4 regions of the Psychrobacillus sp. FSL K6-2365 genome follow, and region 1 is predicted to be linked to each of the others. Evidence: riboswitches for the same ligand, from Rfam matches in the RefSeq annotation. Region 1 holds a riboswitch; each other region holds the start of a gene.
What was found. Region 1 has a riboswitch for S-adenosylmethionine ahead of mtnK (S-methyl-5-thioribose kinase). Riboswitches for the same ligand answer to the same signal wherever they lie in the genome.
Positions count from the first base shown of each region.

Region 2: it holds a riboswitch for S-adenosylmethionine, as region 1 does, so the genes downstream of both, MKY29_RS08745 (MetQ/NlpA family ABC transporter substrate-binding protein) here and mtnK (S-methyl-5-thioribose kinase) in region 1, are expected to answer to the same signal.
Region 3: it holds a riboswitch for S-adenosylmethionine, as region 1 does, so the genes downstream of both, MKY29_RS20115 (acyl-CoA dehydrogenase family protein) here and mtnK (S-methyl-5-thioribose kinase) in region 1, are expected to answer to the same signal.
Region 4: it holds a riboswitch for S-adenosylmethionine, as region 1 does, so the genes downstream of both, MKY29_RS15310 (methionine ABC transporter ATP-binding protein) here and mtnK (S-methyl-5-thioribose kinase) in region 1, are expected to answer to the same signal.

Region 1 covers NZ_JBBOOO010000001.1:4,245,749-4,249,964, forward strand. The annotation lists gene mtnA (S-methyl-5-thioribose-1-phosphate isomerase) at 1-579, opposite strand, end outside; gene mtnK (S-methyl-5-thioribose kinase) at 557-1,765, opposite strand; SAM riboswitch class I at 1,841-1,997, opposite strand; SAM riboswitch class I at 2,154-2,258, shown strand; gene mtnW (2,3-diketo-5-methylthiopentyl-1-phosphate enolase) at 2,371-3,588, shown strand; gene MKY29_RS21545 (2-hydroxy-3-keto-5-methylthiopentenyl-1-phosphate phosphatase) at 3,590-4,216, shown strand, end outside.
Region 2 covers NZ_JBBOOO010000001.1:1,835,097-1,839,312, forward strand. The annotation lists gene MKY29_RS08740 (methionine ABC transporter ATP-binding protein) at 1-772, opposite strand, end outside; gene MKY29_RS08745 (MetQ/NlpA family ABC transporter substrate-binding protein) at 830-1,651, opposite strand; SAM riboswitch class I at 1,744-1,859, opposite strand; gene MKY29_RS08750 (PPC domain-containing DNA-binding protein) at 2,013-2,519, shown strand; gene MKY29_RS08755 (pyridoxal phosphate-dependent aminotransferase) at 2,554-3,717, opposite strand; gene MKY29_RS08760 (carbon-nitrogen family hydrolase) at 3,803-4,216, shown strand, end outside.
Region 3 covers NZ_JBBOOO010000001.1:3,976,679-3,980,894, reverse strand. The annotation lists gene MKY29_RS20120 (transporter substrate-binding domain-containing protein) at 1-738, opposite strand, end outside; gene MKY29_RS20115 (acyl-CoA dehydrogenase family protein) at 750-1,925, opposite strand; SAM riboswitch class I at 2,030-2,130, opposite strand; gene MKY29_RS20110 (catalase) at 2,293-4,216, shown strand, end outside.
Region 4 covers NZ_JBBOOO010000001.1:3,054,024-3,058,239, reverse strand. The annotation lists gene MKY29_RS15330 (arsenate reductase family protein) at 249-611, shown strand; gene gcvH (glycine cleavage system protein GcvH) at 685-1,065, shown strand; gene MKY29_RS15320 (toprim domain-containing protein) at 1,140-1,490, shown strand; gene MKY29_RS15315 (thioredoxin family protein) at 1,502-1,822, shown strand; SAM riboswitch class I at 1,858-1,962, shown strand; gene MKY29_RS15310 (methionine ABC transporter ATP-binding protein) at 2,172-3,197, shown strand; gene MKY29_RS15305 (methionine ABC transporter permease) at 3,190-3,858, shown strand; gene MKY29_RS15300 (MetQ/NlpA family ABC transporter substrate-binding protein) at 3,921-4,216, shown strand, end outside.

The sequences.
Region 1 (4,216 bases):
GACAGGTCTAGTTTCACATGCGAATACTTCAAACTCTTTGCCAAGTTCCTTTCCTAGATGAAACGGAGCTAAAGCAGTACCATACTTTGCAGTGGCAATAGAACCCGCATTGCAAATGGTCATTACCTTGGTTTTATCACCTAGTAAATAAAGTCCAAATTCACCAATATTCCGACAGGACTCCTCATCTTCTTTGTGAATTACTATTGCTTCTTCAATTAATATCTGCTTTGCATCCGAAACACTATCTACTAAACTCACTATTGTCAACAAACGGTCAAGTGCCCAAACTAAGTTGACAGCAGTTGGCCGGGATTCACCCAAATATGTTGCATCTTTTTTTAGTAATGCTAGAAAATCTATCATCGAATTTGTTTTATAGCCCTGGGCCTCAATAGCTAATCCATATGCTGCCGTAATACCAATGGCAGGGGCACCACGAACTTTCAAGGTAATAATCGCCTCGTAAACATCTTTGAGTGCTTCAAGTTTTATATAGACAATTTCATGAGGAAGTTTCTGTTGATCTAAGACTACTAACTGCTTACCATCCCACTTAATCGATAATGGAATACTCATAAATAATTTCTCCTAGCAACTCAATTACTGCATCTATTGAGTCTATTTCTTGACGACTCACTATTAATCTTTCTCCAGTTTTTAGAGTTTGTTTTTTTAGTAAAATTCGTTTCTTTTCGTTTTCAATATTGTCCAAGTCTTTCACATGTGCGAGTCCAATTGTTCTACGAATAAGCTCACAGCCTGCGAATCCTAGTGAATCATGGAATATTTTTTCTAGCAAAAATGCATTGTATCCCTCTATATCTTTAAATGAATCGAATTCACTCTGTTCCAAAAAACCTGCAAATTTAGTAGAAAAAGTGGTCCAAGTGTTTCGTATATGACCATGTATGACATCACGTTGTTTGCCTTCTCTGGTAATAGATTGGACTATTAAATTTGCTAAAAACAATCCTATATCAAAACCAATAGGACCGTAAAAAGCAAACTCTGGATCGATCACTTTAGTTTCTACTTCACTCGCAAAAACACTTCCTGTATGGAGATCTCCGTGCAGCAAGGCTTCCGCTTCGGTTAAAAAACTTCTTTTTAATTTTGCCACTTCAAGCTTTAATAATTTGTTGTTCCAGATTGCTTCTACTTCGACTTGTAATGCAGGTTCAAAGTCATTTGTTTCATGGTCAAAAAAAGGATCGGTAAAGATTAAATCCTCTGTGATCTTACACAATTCCGGATTTGAAAATTCTATTACAAGCGCTTTTTTCTCAAAGGGGTGAAGAGCAAAATCAGAAGTATGATAAAGTGTTAGAGCTAGGTAGTTCCCTATATCTGTCGATAATTTAGGGTAGGACTCACCTTTTATCAATCCTTCACGTACGATTGTGAGATGAGATAAATCTTCCATGACTGTGATAGCTAAATTTTCATCCGTTTCATAGACTTTTGGAACTAGATCGGCAGCATATTCTCCATGTTTTTTTAAGGCACTAGCTTCAATTTTTGCCCTTTTTAGAGTTAGCGGCCAGCTTTCCCCTATTACTTTTGCATAGGGCAAGGCCTGTTTAATAATAACTCCACTGCCACTCGTTTGATCTGTTATAAGAAAAACATAATTTAGATTTCCATCACCAATTTCTTCGCAAGTTAATTTAGCTGTATTCGGGAACAAAGATAATTCGCTTGCTAGAGAAATTGCAGATTCTGGTGTTAATAATTGATATTGTTTTGTCGCTACTACCGCCATTTAATTCTTCCTTTCATTCTCAAAATAAAAAACCTCTTTCCAAAAGAAAGAGGCCAAGAATAAGAGATTCTGAACCTCTTATCTCTCAGAAAGTAAACTTTCTGATGGAATTAGCACCGTGCCTTACGGAATCTTACATTCCGGCGCATAAAGCGCCCCGTCTCACAACGGTATTACGGTCGGTTGCTGGGCGTCATCGGGCCATTATCCCTCTGCCTGCTCTTGATAAGAGTGCGGTACAAGTATGATGTTTGATTAGAATCCTAGCATAATAGAAAAAGTTATGTCAACAGTATTTTGAATATATATACTTTTTAATTTTCTTGTTGACAGAAGTTTTATTGCATGGAATAATCAATATAATTTATTAAACATCAACTGAATATTTTTCTTATTTAGAGCAGGTGGAGGGACAAGCCCTATGATACCCGGCAACCGATTCATTTTTGAACACGGTGCTAATTCTTGCAGCCAAAAGGCTGAGAAATAAGAAGTTGTTAAACTATTAACCTCTTCTTATTTGAAGAGGTTTTTTATGTTATCTGGTCAGCGCTAGTCTGGGCTACATAGGCGCTTGCGCATTTATTTTAGTTAGGAGTGAAAAAATGAGCGGAATCACTGCGCACTATCAACTATATGGAAAATCTGGCTCTTTTGAAAAAAAGGCAGAAGATATTGCACTTGGATTGACTATTGGTTCTTGGACTGACTTAGCTTTGTTAGAACAAGAACAGTTAAAAAAACATAAAGGAAATGTAATATCCGTTACCGAATCCAAGGATATCCAGCACCCCTTTCACCCTGAAAAAATAAAAGCAGAAATTAAAATATTCTACCCTGCTGCAAATTTTTCTACTGATATTCCAGCAATATTAACAACGGTCTATGGCAAACTATCCCTAGACGGTGAAGTGAAGTTATTAGATTTAGAATTCGATACGAATCTTTTGTCCCATTTCCCCGGACCACGCTTTGGCATTAAGGGTGTTCGAGAAAAATTAGGAGTTTATGAACGTCCGCTAATCATGAGCATATTCAAAGGAGTCATTGGAAGAGACATAGAATATTTAGCAGAACAACTTAAACAACAGGCATATGGTGGAGTTGACCTTGTAAAAGATGACGAAATCCTATTTGATAATCCACTAACTTCTTTTGAATCACGTATTGCTACTGGACGAGAAGTATTGAGACAGGTGTATGAAGAGACAGGACATCGTACTTTATATGCAGTAAATTTATCAGGACGTACATTTGAATTAAAAGATAAGGCCAAAAAAGCCCGAGAACTTGGGGCAGATGCACTTTTATTTAATGTTCATACTTACGGATTAGATGCCCTTCAGATGTTAGCAGAAGACGATGAAATTCAATTGCCACTTATGGCACATCCAGCTTATAGTGGAGCATTCACTTCCTCAGCATATTATGGAGTTTCAACATCACTTGTTCTAGGAAAACTTACTCGTTATGCAGGAGCAGACTTTTCATTATTCCCTTCTCCTTATGGCAGTGTTGCACTAGAAAAGTCTATAGCTCTTTCTTTAGGTGAAGAACTAACAAAAGCCAGTAAAGTTAAACAAAGCTTTCCAGTTCCATCTGCAGGCATTCACCCGGGTCTCGTACCCCTTTTAATGAATGACTATGGAATCGATAGCATTATTAATGCTGGAGGTGGTATACATGGTCATCCAGCCGGTGCAACTGGGGGCGGTTTGGCTTTTAGGCAGGCAGTAACAGCTGTTTTAGAAGAAATTCCATTAGTACAAGCAGCAAAACAACATAGTGAGTTAAAAACTGCACTTGAATTATGGGGGTTATAATATGAGTAAACTTGTAGTTTTTTGTGACTTCGATGGAACTATAACCAATCAAGATAACATTATGGCAATCATGGAAAAATTCGCTCCACCCGAATGGACTCCAATTAAAGAGGATATTTTAAGTCAACGTATTTCCATACGAGATGGTGTAGCAAAGATGTTCTCTCTCCTCCCTATTGAATCAAAAGATGAAATTATTTCTTTTGTACTTGAACAGGCTGTCATCCGCGATGGTTTTAGTGAATTTGTATCTTTTACAAAAAATCATAACATCCCACTTTACATCGTAAGTGGTGGTATAGACTTTTTCGTCCATGAACTACTAGAACCTTTCAGGCCATTTGCAGGAGTTTATTGTAATGTATCCGATTTTTCTAAGGATACAATTCACATTGAGTTTCCACATAGTTGTGATGAACAATGTACTAGCCAAGGATGTGGTTGTTGTAAACCATCTATTATTCGTACACTTCTTGACCAAGATGCTATGAGTGTTGTAATTGGGGATTCCATTACCGATTTAGAAGCGGCAAAATTAGGAGATATCATTATTGCAAGGGATTTCTTAATCGAAAAGTGTGAGGAATTAAATATTCCCTATGAACCTTTTGAAAACTTCCACGATGTG
Region 2 (4,216 bases), 2.4 Mb from region 1:
TTAACTGAGAAATTAAAGAAGTGGATAAATTACGCTGACTTATTGTATTTAAAAACTTTTTAGTTGTAGGGTGTGTAGGGTTAGTAAATAGATTAATAGCTGTATTTTGTTCAACAATTTCTCCATTTTCCATGACATATACATGATCACAAATTTTTTGAATGACATTCATTTCATGCGTGATTAAAAGTATAGTAATACCTAATTCTCGATTTATCTTTAGAAGCAAATCTAATATGGAATCAGTAGTTTCTGGGTCCAGTGCGCTTGTTGCTTCATCACTAAGCAATACTTCGGGTTCCTGCGCTAGTGCACGGGCAATTGCAACACGCTGCTTTTGGCCACCAGATAACTGGTTTGGATAGTTTGTATGCTTGTCAGTTAATCCAACTATTTCTAAATATTGATCCACTCGTTTTTTTACTTGCGCTTTATTATATCCAAGTAGCTTAAGTGGAATGGCGATATTATCATAAACAGTTGCTGTTTTTAATAGATTAAATCCTTGAAATATCATGCCAATTTTATTGCGGGTTTCACGCAATTTAGGGAGGGGAAGGGAAGTAAGTTCAACACCGTTAATAAAAACTTTGCCTTCCGTTGGCTGTTCGAGTAAATTTACGCATCGAATCAGTGTACTTTTACCAGCACCGCTATATCCAATGACTCCATGAATTTCTCCTTTATTTACCTGAATATTTACTTGGTTTACTGCCTTTACTATTCCACTCTTGCTTTTAAATTCTTTCGATACATTTTCTAACTCAATCATTTACTATCTTCCTTTCTAAAGAAAACGCTACCGAAGTCGGTAACGTTTTCAAGTCCATTATTCGTCCCAGCTAGCTAATACAGAACCTTTAAACTCTTCTTCGATAAACTTTCGTACTTCTTCCGATTGATATGCTTTTACAAATTTTTGAATCGTTGGATCATCTTTATTTTCCGCACGAACAACCACAAAGTTTACATAAGGTGAGTTAGAAGATTCTAATAATATAGAGTCCTCTTTTGGGCTAATTCCTGCTTCAAGTGCAAAGTTCGTATTAATGGCAGCTGCATCTACTTCACTTAATTGTTTTGGTATTTGAGCAGCTTCTAGTTCAATAAATTCCAGGTTTTTTGGATTTTCTTCAATGTCATAAATACTAGCTGTTTCTCTTTTGTCTTCTTTAATTTTGATGTAGCCATGTTCTTCTAAAATGTATAGTGCACGCGCGCCATTCGTTGGATCATTTGGCAAACCAAAAGTTGCACCGTCTGGTAGATCATCAATTGACTTATATTTTTCTGAATATACACCCATTGGATTTAAAATTGTTTTTCCTACTGGTACTAAGTCAGTACTGTGATCCTCGTTAAACGTGTCTAGGAAAGGTTCGTGTTGATAGCTATTCGCATCTAAATCACCTTCTGATAATGCAGTGTTAGGTAGAATATAATCAGAGAATACTTTAAGTTCTACTTCTAAACCATCTTTAGCTGCCACTTCTGCAGCTACTTCTACAATTTGTTCATGTGGTCCGGCAGTTACTCCTACTACTATTTTGTCTTCATTGATTGCTTTAGCTTCTGACGCAGCGTCAGACCCACAAGCTGCAAGAGTTCCAGTTAATAATACCGTTGATAATAAAAAACCAATCTTTTTCATTTGTCATTCCTCCGAATAATTATTAAGAACGTTGTATAAATATAAAAGCCTCTCTTCCAGTAGAAAGAGAGGCGCATACATACGTTTGTCCTCTCTTATCTATCAAAACAAAATGTTTTGCAGGATTTAGCACCTTTCCATATACAAAAAATATATGGATGGTTGCCGAGCTTCATAGGGCCAGTCCCTCAGCTACTCTTGATAAGAGATATCAGCTATTAAGTTTTCCAACAGTTCATAAAATATAATTTACTACATCAAATTATTAAAGTCAACAGACTTTTTTTATAGTTGCATATATCATTCGAATTAGTTTATGTTTAATAACAATAAATAATTATACATAGGGAGTGTGTAAGCGTTGTCAAAAATTAGAGCAAATTATGCTGTAGGGCAGCTAGGGAAGATAGTGAGCGCACGTTTAGTTTATGGAACTGATCTGCTGGAAGGGATAGAGGAATTGTGTAAAGTAAATGGAATTCAATCCGCTACAATTCTTAGTTGTTTTGGTAGTTTTCAAAGATGTGGATTTGTGTATTTAGTACCAAATGAAGATTCCCCTATAGGTGTAGGATACAATAATCTTGTTGTGAAAGAGGGGCCAATTGAGTTCTTGCAGGGTACAGGAGTTGTATGCCAAAGAGATGATCAATTTGAAACGCATTTCCACGGTACAATATGTGACCAAAATGGCAATATTTTTGGTGGTCATTTTATTAAAGGTGAAAATCCTGTTATTACAGTAGACCTAGTGTTGGCAGAAACTGTTGATATGGAGTTTAAGAGACAGTTTGACGAAGAAACAGGAGCTAATCAGTTTTATCCTGTAGAAACGAATAAAGAAAAACCTAATCATCTACATAAATGAAAATTGCAGCCCTATATTAATGGGCTGCACTTTTTTAAAATAAATTAAGCTTTCCAATGCGTGTAATTGCTTCTCTTAATCGAACTTCATCCACTAATAAACCCACGCGAACATACCCTTCGCCGTATCCACCAAACCCATTACCAGCAGCAACTGCTACATCGGCTTCGTTCAAAAGTAAATCAGCAAAAGCTTCACTTGTAAAATTATCGGGAACAGGTAACCATGCGAAAAAGGAACCTTTTGGTGCATTCACCTGCCAACCAATACTGTTACAAGATTCAATAAGAGCATTTCGTCTGCTCTCATATAAATCCACTAATTCCTTTACACATTCTTGACTATTATTGAGTGCAACCGTTGCAGCATCCTGTACGGCAGGGAAGAGACTAACAAATAAGTGGTCTTGAATTATATTTATAGCTTCAATAATTTTAGCGTTCCCAACAGCAAAACCAACTCTCCAGCCAGCCATATTATACGTTTTGGACAATGTGTACATTTCAATACCTACGTCTTTTGCACCATCAGCTTGTAAGAAACTAATTGGCTTCTCTCCATCAAAACCTATTCCACCATATGCAAAATCATGGACAATGGCAATGTCCTTTTCTTTTGCCAACGAAACAGTTTCTTGGAAAAAGTCTAAATTAGCGATAGCGCCAGTGGGGTTATTTGGATAATTTAAGTACATAAGTTTAGCTTTTTGTTTTTGCTCCTCTGTTAAGGAACTGTAATCAGGAAGGAAATTATTTTCCTTGAGTAATGGCATCGTGTCAAACGCTACATTAGCAAGTCCTACCCCAGATAAATAATCAGGATAGCCTGGGTCAGGAAGTAGCATTAAATCATTTTCATTCATCAGTGCCAACGGGAGCTCTACTAAGCCAATTTTAGTGCCAAATAATATCGCTACTTCAGTTTCAGGGTCAATGTCAACATTATATTCTCGTTTATAGAAATTGGCTGCCGCTTTTTTAAATTCTCCAGTTCCACGAAATGGACTATACTTGTGGTTTAATGGATTGGCTGCCGCTTCCTGCAGTGCTTGTACAATATGCTCAGGAGTAGGCTGATCAGGATTACCTTGTCCAAGATTAATCACATCTCTACCTTCTAAAACTGCGTCTCCAACTTTTTTTACTAGTGTAGCAAAAAACTGTGAAGGTAGATTTTTTAAACGGTTTGAAAATTCCATGTTCGTAACCTCGTTTTCTAATAAGTTGCATTTGTTAGTCAAATCTTATAACCTTTTTATTATTATGTCTATAGGGGTGTCAAAAATGAGAATTGCATGTGTCCAATTAAATATAGCTTTTGGTAACCCAAAAGAAAATTTTAGAAAAGTAGAAGAAAAGATTCGGAAAGCAGCGATGTTAAATGCAGAAATCGTCGTACTGCCTGAAATGTGGAATACTGGTTATGACTTAACAAACCTTGAAGTAACAGCTGATATAAACGGAGAAGAAACTAAAAATCTCCTAACTCGGTTAGCTAGTGAGTTACATATTCATATTATTGGAGGCTCCGTTTCAACAAAAAAAAACAATCATTTCTTTAATACGATGTACGTAGTAAATAATATTGGAGAGCTGATTGCTGAATATGATAAAGCGCATTTGTTTAAATTAATGGATGAGCATCTATACTTAGAGGCAGGAACAAGCAAAAATATCTTCACGCTGAATGATGTCGAA
Region 3 (4,216 bases), 270 kb from region 1:
TGCAAATTCTTGCTCTTTTTTGTTGAATAATGGCCATGTCTTGATAACTGCAAATTCATTGTAAACAACTTCATCTTTTAGATTATAGTAAGGACCAGTTTCATCTAAAACCTGTTTTTGGAATGGTCCTTCAATTATTACTCCGCCGTCAACACGCCCCTCATTGACCCATTGGATTACATCCACGGTAAATGCATCACCTGCATCTAGTTTTACAGGGTTATTAGGATTTGCTTTGTTGTATTCATCAATTACAGTATACTGCGCATTATTTGCGGCAATCGGTGCTAAAGAATATTCAGCAGTTGCAAAATCCTCTAACGATTTAATATGCTCATTTTCTTTTTTCAATACGAGACCTGCACTACTTAAACCAAGGAATTCCTTGGGGAAAATAAATTTTTCTGTGCGTTCCTCTGTCCAAAAAGCATTTTTCACACCAACCTGAAACTTGCCTTGCTCTACCCCGATTAATAGATCATCACTTGTAGTCCCTACATATTCAAATTCATATTCAGGTAGTAGTTCATCTACTAGTTTCATAATTTCTACATCATATCCAGTGGCGTTTCCGTTGTCATCCAACCATGAAATAGGTTTAGAGGCCATGTCATATGCTACTTTTACTTTGCGAACATCACCACCTTCTGATGAAGTAGAAGCCTCCCCGGAACTACAAGCCGCTAAAAAAGTTATGGATACTAAACCAACCGCCACTAATTTAAAATACTTATTCATGTTCATTCTCCTTATCCTTTTACTAAGTTTTTATTATTTACTTCTTCTAACGCTGAAAGTGCTAGTTTCTTAATAGTCATATCATCCATAGGAGGATTATGTAGTCCCGCTCGGACATCTCGATAATAGCGTTGTAGTGGATTAGTTCGCTGTAAGCTTTTGGCACCAACTAAACGCATTGCTTTATCAACAATAGTGATGGCTGAATTAGTGACTATATGCTTTGCCACGCTTACTTCATTAGAAAGTAGTTCTTTTGTAACATCATTGTCATAGGAAGTAGCAACTCCATAAATGACTAATCTTGCCTTCGTAAGCTCTAAATCTATTTCTCCTAAAAGCTGTTGAACGTTTGGCAGCTGTGCAATAGATCCGTTCAAGCTATTTGGTGAATGGGTATTGGCAAATTGTACTGCGTAGTCTCTTGCTGCCTGTGCGATTCCGAGATAGGTCGCTGGTATATGTAATAGCCACCCATTAATCTTTCCACCACTTGCGAACTCGGGGAGCTCTACTAGATTTGACTCATGAACGATTACGTTATTCAATACTAAGTCATTACTACTCGTTCCTCGCATGGATACAACATCCCAGGTTTCTTCAATGGAAAGGCCAGCTGTATTGCGAGGAATAAGGAAGAAACCAACTTTTTCTTTTTCCTCAATCCATGCAGATGTTAAAAAGTAGGATAGTACAGGGGATGCGGTCGTGAATATTTTACGTCCATTTAGTACCCAAGAATCTCCTTTTCTTATGGCTTTAGTTCCAGGCCTACCCCCACGCGTTGGGCTTCCAGTTTGAGCTTCACTGACAGAACGATTTATGAGTGCGCCATTTAATACTTCTGCTGCAAAAAAGTCGAGTTTCTCTTTTTTCCAAAGTTTGTTTTCAAATAGTTCACCAACAACACCTAAGCTCCAACCTACTGATAGGGCTGTGTTGGCATCAAAGCTAGCAAGTGTTTCTTGTAAAAGAACCATATCGTATACAGAAAATCCATTACCACCATACGATTCGGGTAGTGTAAGGCTTGCATATCCGATATTGATCAAATCATCCACGTTTTCTTTTGGAAAAATAGATTGTTCATCAATTTCGGCGGATTTACTTTTAAATTTTTCTTCTAACTCATATAACTGATTGATCCAATACTGCTGTTTTTCCGTTTTGATGTACAAGTTATTCACAGTTGTCGTCTCCTTTTGATTTTAATTATTCCTATTTGTTAAGTTGGTTTTAAATGCAAATAAAAAACCCTTTTGAAAATCAAAAGAGTAAGTAATTTTATGTACACTTATCTCTCAAGTTTCTTGCTGGAAGTAGCACCATACCATAGAAGTGGCGGTTGCTGAAGCATCATCGGACCAGTCCCTCAGCTTCTCTTAATAAGTAGTATGGAGTTGTGGGAATAATCGTACTACTTAATCTGCAAGAAGTCAATAGTAATTCTTATCGATTTAGTATGAATTAAGTGTTTGATTCTATTTTAGGGGTTTTTGAACTGTCATTCAGGGTATAAACAATAGTGTAGATATAAGTAGAGGAGGAGTTTGTTTGGATAAGAAAGTAACTGGAAATAGCAAAGATGAACAATTAGAAAAATTCCGTGTGGACGATCAAGGACAAGCATTGACTACGAATCAAGGACTAAAAATATCTGAAGATGAATTCTCTCTAAAAGCAGGAGAACGAGGTCCTACTTTGATAGAAGATTTCCATTTTCGTGAAAAAATGACGCATTTTGATCATGAGCGCATACCAGAAAGAGTAGTACATGCTAGAGGTTATGCAGCTCATGGGGAATTCGAATTATACGAATCAGCAAGTGAATTTACGAAGGCAAAATTCTTACAAACACCTGGCACAAAGACTCCAGTGTTTGTAAGGTTTTCTACTGTGGCAGGTTCACGTGGATCTGGTGAATTAGCTCGCGATGCTAGAGGATTCGCTACTAAGTTTTATACGGAAGAAGGAAATTATGATTTAGTAGCAAATAATATTCCTGTCTTTTTCATTCAAGATGCTATTAAATTTCCAGACCTGGTGCATGCTATAAAGCCAGAGCCACACAATGAAATTCCGCAGGCTGCGACTGCACATGATACGTTTTGGGATTTTGTTGCTAACAATCAGGAGACGGCACATATGATCATGTGGACAATGTCAGATAGGGCTATACCACGTAGCTTTCGTATGATGGAAGGGTTCGGTGTAAATACATTTCGTTTCATTAACGAGGCAGGTAAATCCCATTTTGTAAAATTTCATTGGAAACCACTACTTGGTACCCATTCAGTTGTATGGGATGAAGCACAAAAGATAAATGGGAAAGATCCGGATTTCCATCGTCGTGACCTATATGATGCGATTGACAATGGGGATTATCCTGAGTATGAATTTGGAGTCCAACTTATCGCAGAGGAAGACGAATTTAAATTTGATTTTGATATTTTGGATCCTACTAAACTATGGCCAGAGGAAGAGATACCAGTAAAAATTTTAGGGAAGATGACATTAAATCGTAACGTAGATAATGTATTTGCTGAAACTGAGCAAGTTGCGTTCCATCCAGGAAGTGTTGTACCAGGAATAGATTTCTCAAATGATCCACTACTTCAAGGACGATTATTTTCTTATACAGATACACAATTAATCCGTCTTGGTGGTCCTAATTTTCATGAGCTACCGATAAACAGACCTGTTTGCCCATTCCACAATAACCAGCGTGATGGATATGGAAGACAATCGATTAATGTGGGAAGAGTGAGCTATCATAAAAACTCTCTTGCTGGGAATACTCCGATACCTGTTAGTGAAGCTGAAGGTGGGTATTCGCATTATCAGGAGAAGATAGATGCTCGAAAAGTTCGTGCACGAAGTGAGAGCTTTAAAGACCATTTTTCGCAAGCTAAGTTATTTTGGAATAGCATGAGTAATCCAGAAAAAGAACATATTATTAGCGCATTTAGTTTCGAACTTGGTAAGTGTAAAGAATTGACTGTTCGTCAACAAGTTCTAGAGATGTTCGCGAAAGTTGATTTGGATTTATCGAATAAGGTAGCGGAAAATTTAGGACTTGTAGTGCAAGGTGTGAGTACTACAACTACTACAAAATCTTCCCCGGCACTTAGTCAGTTAAATACTTTTATGAAGCCACATACTAGAAAAATAGCTGTTTTAGTTGGAGAAGGGTTTGAAGAGGATTTACCTACAATTCTAGCAGATTTAAAAGCAGGCGGAACAATGCCAGAAATAGTGAGTGATCATCATGGATCAGTTGTTGGAGCTGATGGGACGTTGCTGCCAGTAGACCATACTTTCTTAACAGCTGATTCGGTATTATTTGATGCGGTATATGTAGCAAGTTTACATGGTAAAACAGCTATGTTTGAAAAAGAGGCTACGTATTTCATCAAGGAAGCTTATGCACATTTTAAACCGATTGGCGCTACATTTAGTGGTGAGCAACTAGTCGACA
Region 4 (4,216 bases), 1.2 Mb from region 1:
ATGATGCTGGTTGGTTGTGACGGACGTCACAACCAACCAGCATCACTAAAAATTCAATCGGCAATAATATAGCAACAAGTTAGTCCAGAGCATTTCGGAAACGTTGGAAACAGGTTTTGAACTTAAAGGGTGGGCATTTTTTTTGAGTCTTAATTTCTTAATTCGAGGTTGAATCCTTAGTCACCGTTCAAAATGATTGCTCATCTCTTACACTATTATGTATGATAAAAAGAAAAAGGTGGTACAACATGACTATTCAATATTATGGCTATCCTAAATGTACAACGTGTAGAAAAGCGAGCAAATGGTTAAAGGACAATGATATAGAATACATAGACAACCATATAGCTGAAAATCCTCCAACTAAAGATTTGCTTCAAAAAATGTTCGAAGTAAGTGGCTTAGAACTCAAAAAATTCTTTAATACTTCTGGTATGAAATATCGAGAACTTGGTCTAAAAGACAAGCTTCCAACGATGTCAGAAGATGAGCAATTAGCCTTGCTTGCTTCTGATGGAATGCTTATTAAACGTCCAGTTGTTTTTGATGGTGAAAAATTAACGCTAGGCTTCAAGGAACAACAGTTTGAGGATGTTTGGAAGACTTCTTAAAGTCACTTGTTTTTACTATAAAAATATGTGAATATAGTAGATGAATGTATTATTAATGGAGAGGGGTATATATATGAACGCACCTAAAGATTTAAAATACTCAGCAGAGCACGAATGGGTAAAGACTGAAGGCGGAAATATCCGTATCGGTATTACTGAATTTGCACAATCAGAGCTTGGAGATATCGTGTTTGTCGAGCTTCCACAAGTCGGAGATGATATTAAAGCAGGAGATCCATTTGGTAGTGTAGAGTCTGTAAAAACTGTATCTGAACTGTATGCACCAATAAGCGGTAAAGTAGTAGATGTAAATACAGAATTAGAAGATAACCCTGAATATGTAAACGAATCCCCTTATGAAAATGCATGGATGATTGTTGTAGAGCCAGCTGATGTAACGGAAGTCGATGGTTTACTTTCTCCAGAAAAATACGAAGAATTAATTTCAGAATAATTATGAAAACGCCGCTTAATGTCGGCGTTTTTTTCATATAATATTGGAAAGGGCATAGTTGGGAGAGATGCTGAATGGCTATTGTCTTTAGTGAAAAAATAATTATAGTTGAGGGAAGATCAGATAAATTAAAGCTTTTAAAATTACTTGATGAATCAACAGAAATTATTTGTACAAACGGAACGATATCCAATGTAAAGCTAGAAGAGATTTTAAGTCCTTACGACGGTATTCCTATTTATGCGTTTTTAGATGCGGATAGATCAGGCGAGCAAATTCGCTCCATCGTCAGGAAAGAATACCCTGAAGCTATTCATCTATATACCAATCCAATGTATTGTGAAGTGGCGACTACACCGTTCAAAGTTTTGGCATCTATATTAAAAAGTGTTAATATAAAAGTGAAGAGACAATATTTACTTTAGGATGATGTAATGTGAATGAATGGACACTTGAACAGTGGAACGACCATAAGAACAGTGGACAGCTTACAATGTTCTATATTTATACACCCTTATGTGGAACATGCCAAGTTGCAAGTAAGATGATGCAAGTTGTACAAGAGATGATGCCTTTTTCAATTGGCCAAGCAAATATTAACTATCTAGAGAATTTTGCAATGGATTATCATATTGAAAGCGTACCATGCCTGATAATCGCTAAAGGTGGAACTGTATATAAAAAGATATATGCATTTCAATCAGTTCCATTTATATTAGAGACAATAAAAAGTATTGACGAGCAAGTAGTCGTGTGATAACATTCGATATACCAACAAATTAAATAGTGTTACTCTTATTAAGAGTGGTGGAGGGAAGTGCCCTATGAAGCCCGGCAACCGTCATGTAAATGAAATGGTGCCAAATCACGCAAAGCTGTTGCTTTGGGAAATGAGAGAATGGATGAACGTTATTAAAATAAATAACTTAAAACCCTTCTGCTCTTTTGCAGGAGGGTTTTTTTAGATAGAAATGGGAAGTATATGTATTTACATAGTAACTGTTGACTCATTGAGTAGTTTTAAAATGCAGGATTAAAAATTCATACAATATTTCTTGAAGATAGATAGGCAATTGAGCATTTCGTAGAAAGGTGGCAAGTTTCCCATGATTAGTTTAAATAATGTTTCGAAAAAATTTAGCACGAAACAAGGTACAATCGTTGCAGTTGAAGAGGTGAATCTTGACATAAAGAAAGGTGAAATTTTCGGCATCATTGGATACAGTGGTGCAGGAAAGAGTACACTTATTCGATTATTGAATGGATTAGAAAAGCCAACTTCGGGTCAAATTATCGTCAACAATCAAGATATTACTAAGATAAATGAAGTGAAGCTTCGTCAAGTAAGACAAAAGGTAAGTATGATTTTCCAACACTTTAATCTGTTATGGTCAAGAACGGTTGCGGAAAATATTGCTTTTCCATTAGAAATTGCTGGTGTTCCACAAGCACAACGTTCTTCAAGAGTAGAGGAACTAATTGATTTAGTTGGTTTAGAAGGTCGCGGACATTATTATCCTTCACAGTTATCAGGAGGACAAAAACAACGTGTCGGAATTGCGCGGGCATTAGCCAATCGTCCAGAAGTGCTTCTCTGTGATGAAGCAACCTCTGCGTTAGACCCAGAAACTACAGACTCAATTTTAGACTTATTAGTTAGTATCAATGAAAAATTAGGGCTGACAATTGTTTTGATTACCCACGAGATGCAGGTTATTCAAAAGATTTGCGGTCGTGTTGCAGTAATGGAAAAAGGTCATGTAGTAGAAGAAGGAAAAGTACTAGATGTATTCCAAAACCCGCAACAACCTATTACAAAACGTTTTGTCTCGCAAGTAAGTGATTCCAATAAAGCAATACAAACAATACAGCATTTAAAAGAGCTATATCCAAATGGCAAGCTGATAAAGCTAGTATTTGTTGGAGAGCAAACAGAACAACCAATATTGTCGAGACTTATTAAGCAATTTGATTTAGAAGTCAATATTGTCCAAGGTAATATTTCGCATACACAAAATGGCGCATTTGGTACCTTAATCCTTCAACTAGAAGGAGATGCATTATTGGTGGATGAGGCAATCCGCTATATACATGAACAAAAAGTAAATACAGAGGTGATCAACAATGATTAATGATTTATTTCCTAATGTTGATTGGCCAAAAATGTGGGAAGCAACCGTTGAAACATTATATATGACTGCAGTATCTACTATACTGACAGCAATTATTGGGCTAGTGCTCGGTCTTTTACTTTTCTTAACTAGTCCTCATCAAGCATGGGCGAACAAGTTAGCGAACTGGTTAACAGGAGCTTTCGTTAATATATTCCGTTCCATTCCATTTATTATTTTGATTATTTTATTAATCCCATTAACGAAGTTTTTAGTTGGAACAATGCGTGGGCCAAATGCTGCATTCCCAGCTTTAGTTATTGGAGCTGCTCCATTTTACGCTCGTATGGTGTTGATAGCTCTACGAGAAATTGATAAAGGAGTACTAGAAGCAGCTAAATCGATGGGCGCTAAAACTTCTACTGTTATTTGGAAGGTTCTATTGCCAGAATCTATGCCCGCATTAGTATCAGGTATTACGGTTACGGGGATTTCACTAGTTGGTTATACAGCTATGGCCGGTATTATCGGTGCTGGGGGACTAGGAACGCTAGCATTCTTAGATGGATTCCAAAGAGGTAGAACAGATGTAACACTTGTTGCCACAATACTAATATTAATCATGGTATTTATAATTCAGTGGATAGGCGATTTAATTACTACAAAAATAGATAAACGATAATAGGTGTAAACGAGAGTACTCGATCACATAGAAAACATAGGTAAAAAGGGAGAGATTTGAAAATGAAGAAGTTATTAGCTGGAGCTTTATTATCAGTGAGTGCATTAACACTTGCAGCGTGCGGAGAAGAAGAGGGTAGTAAACTTGTAATAGGTGCATCGAACGTACCTCATGCAGTTATATTAGAAGAAGTTAAACCAATTCTTGAAGAACAAGGAATTGAACTTGTTGTAGAATCGTATCAAGATTATGTATTACCAAACAAAGATTTAGATTCAGGTGACTTGGATGCGAATTATTTCCAACATATCCCTTACTTTGAGTCACAAAAAGCTGATTTTGGATATGATTTTGCTAA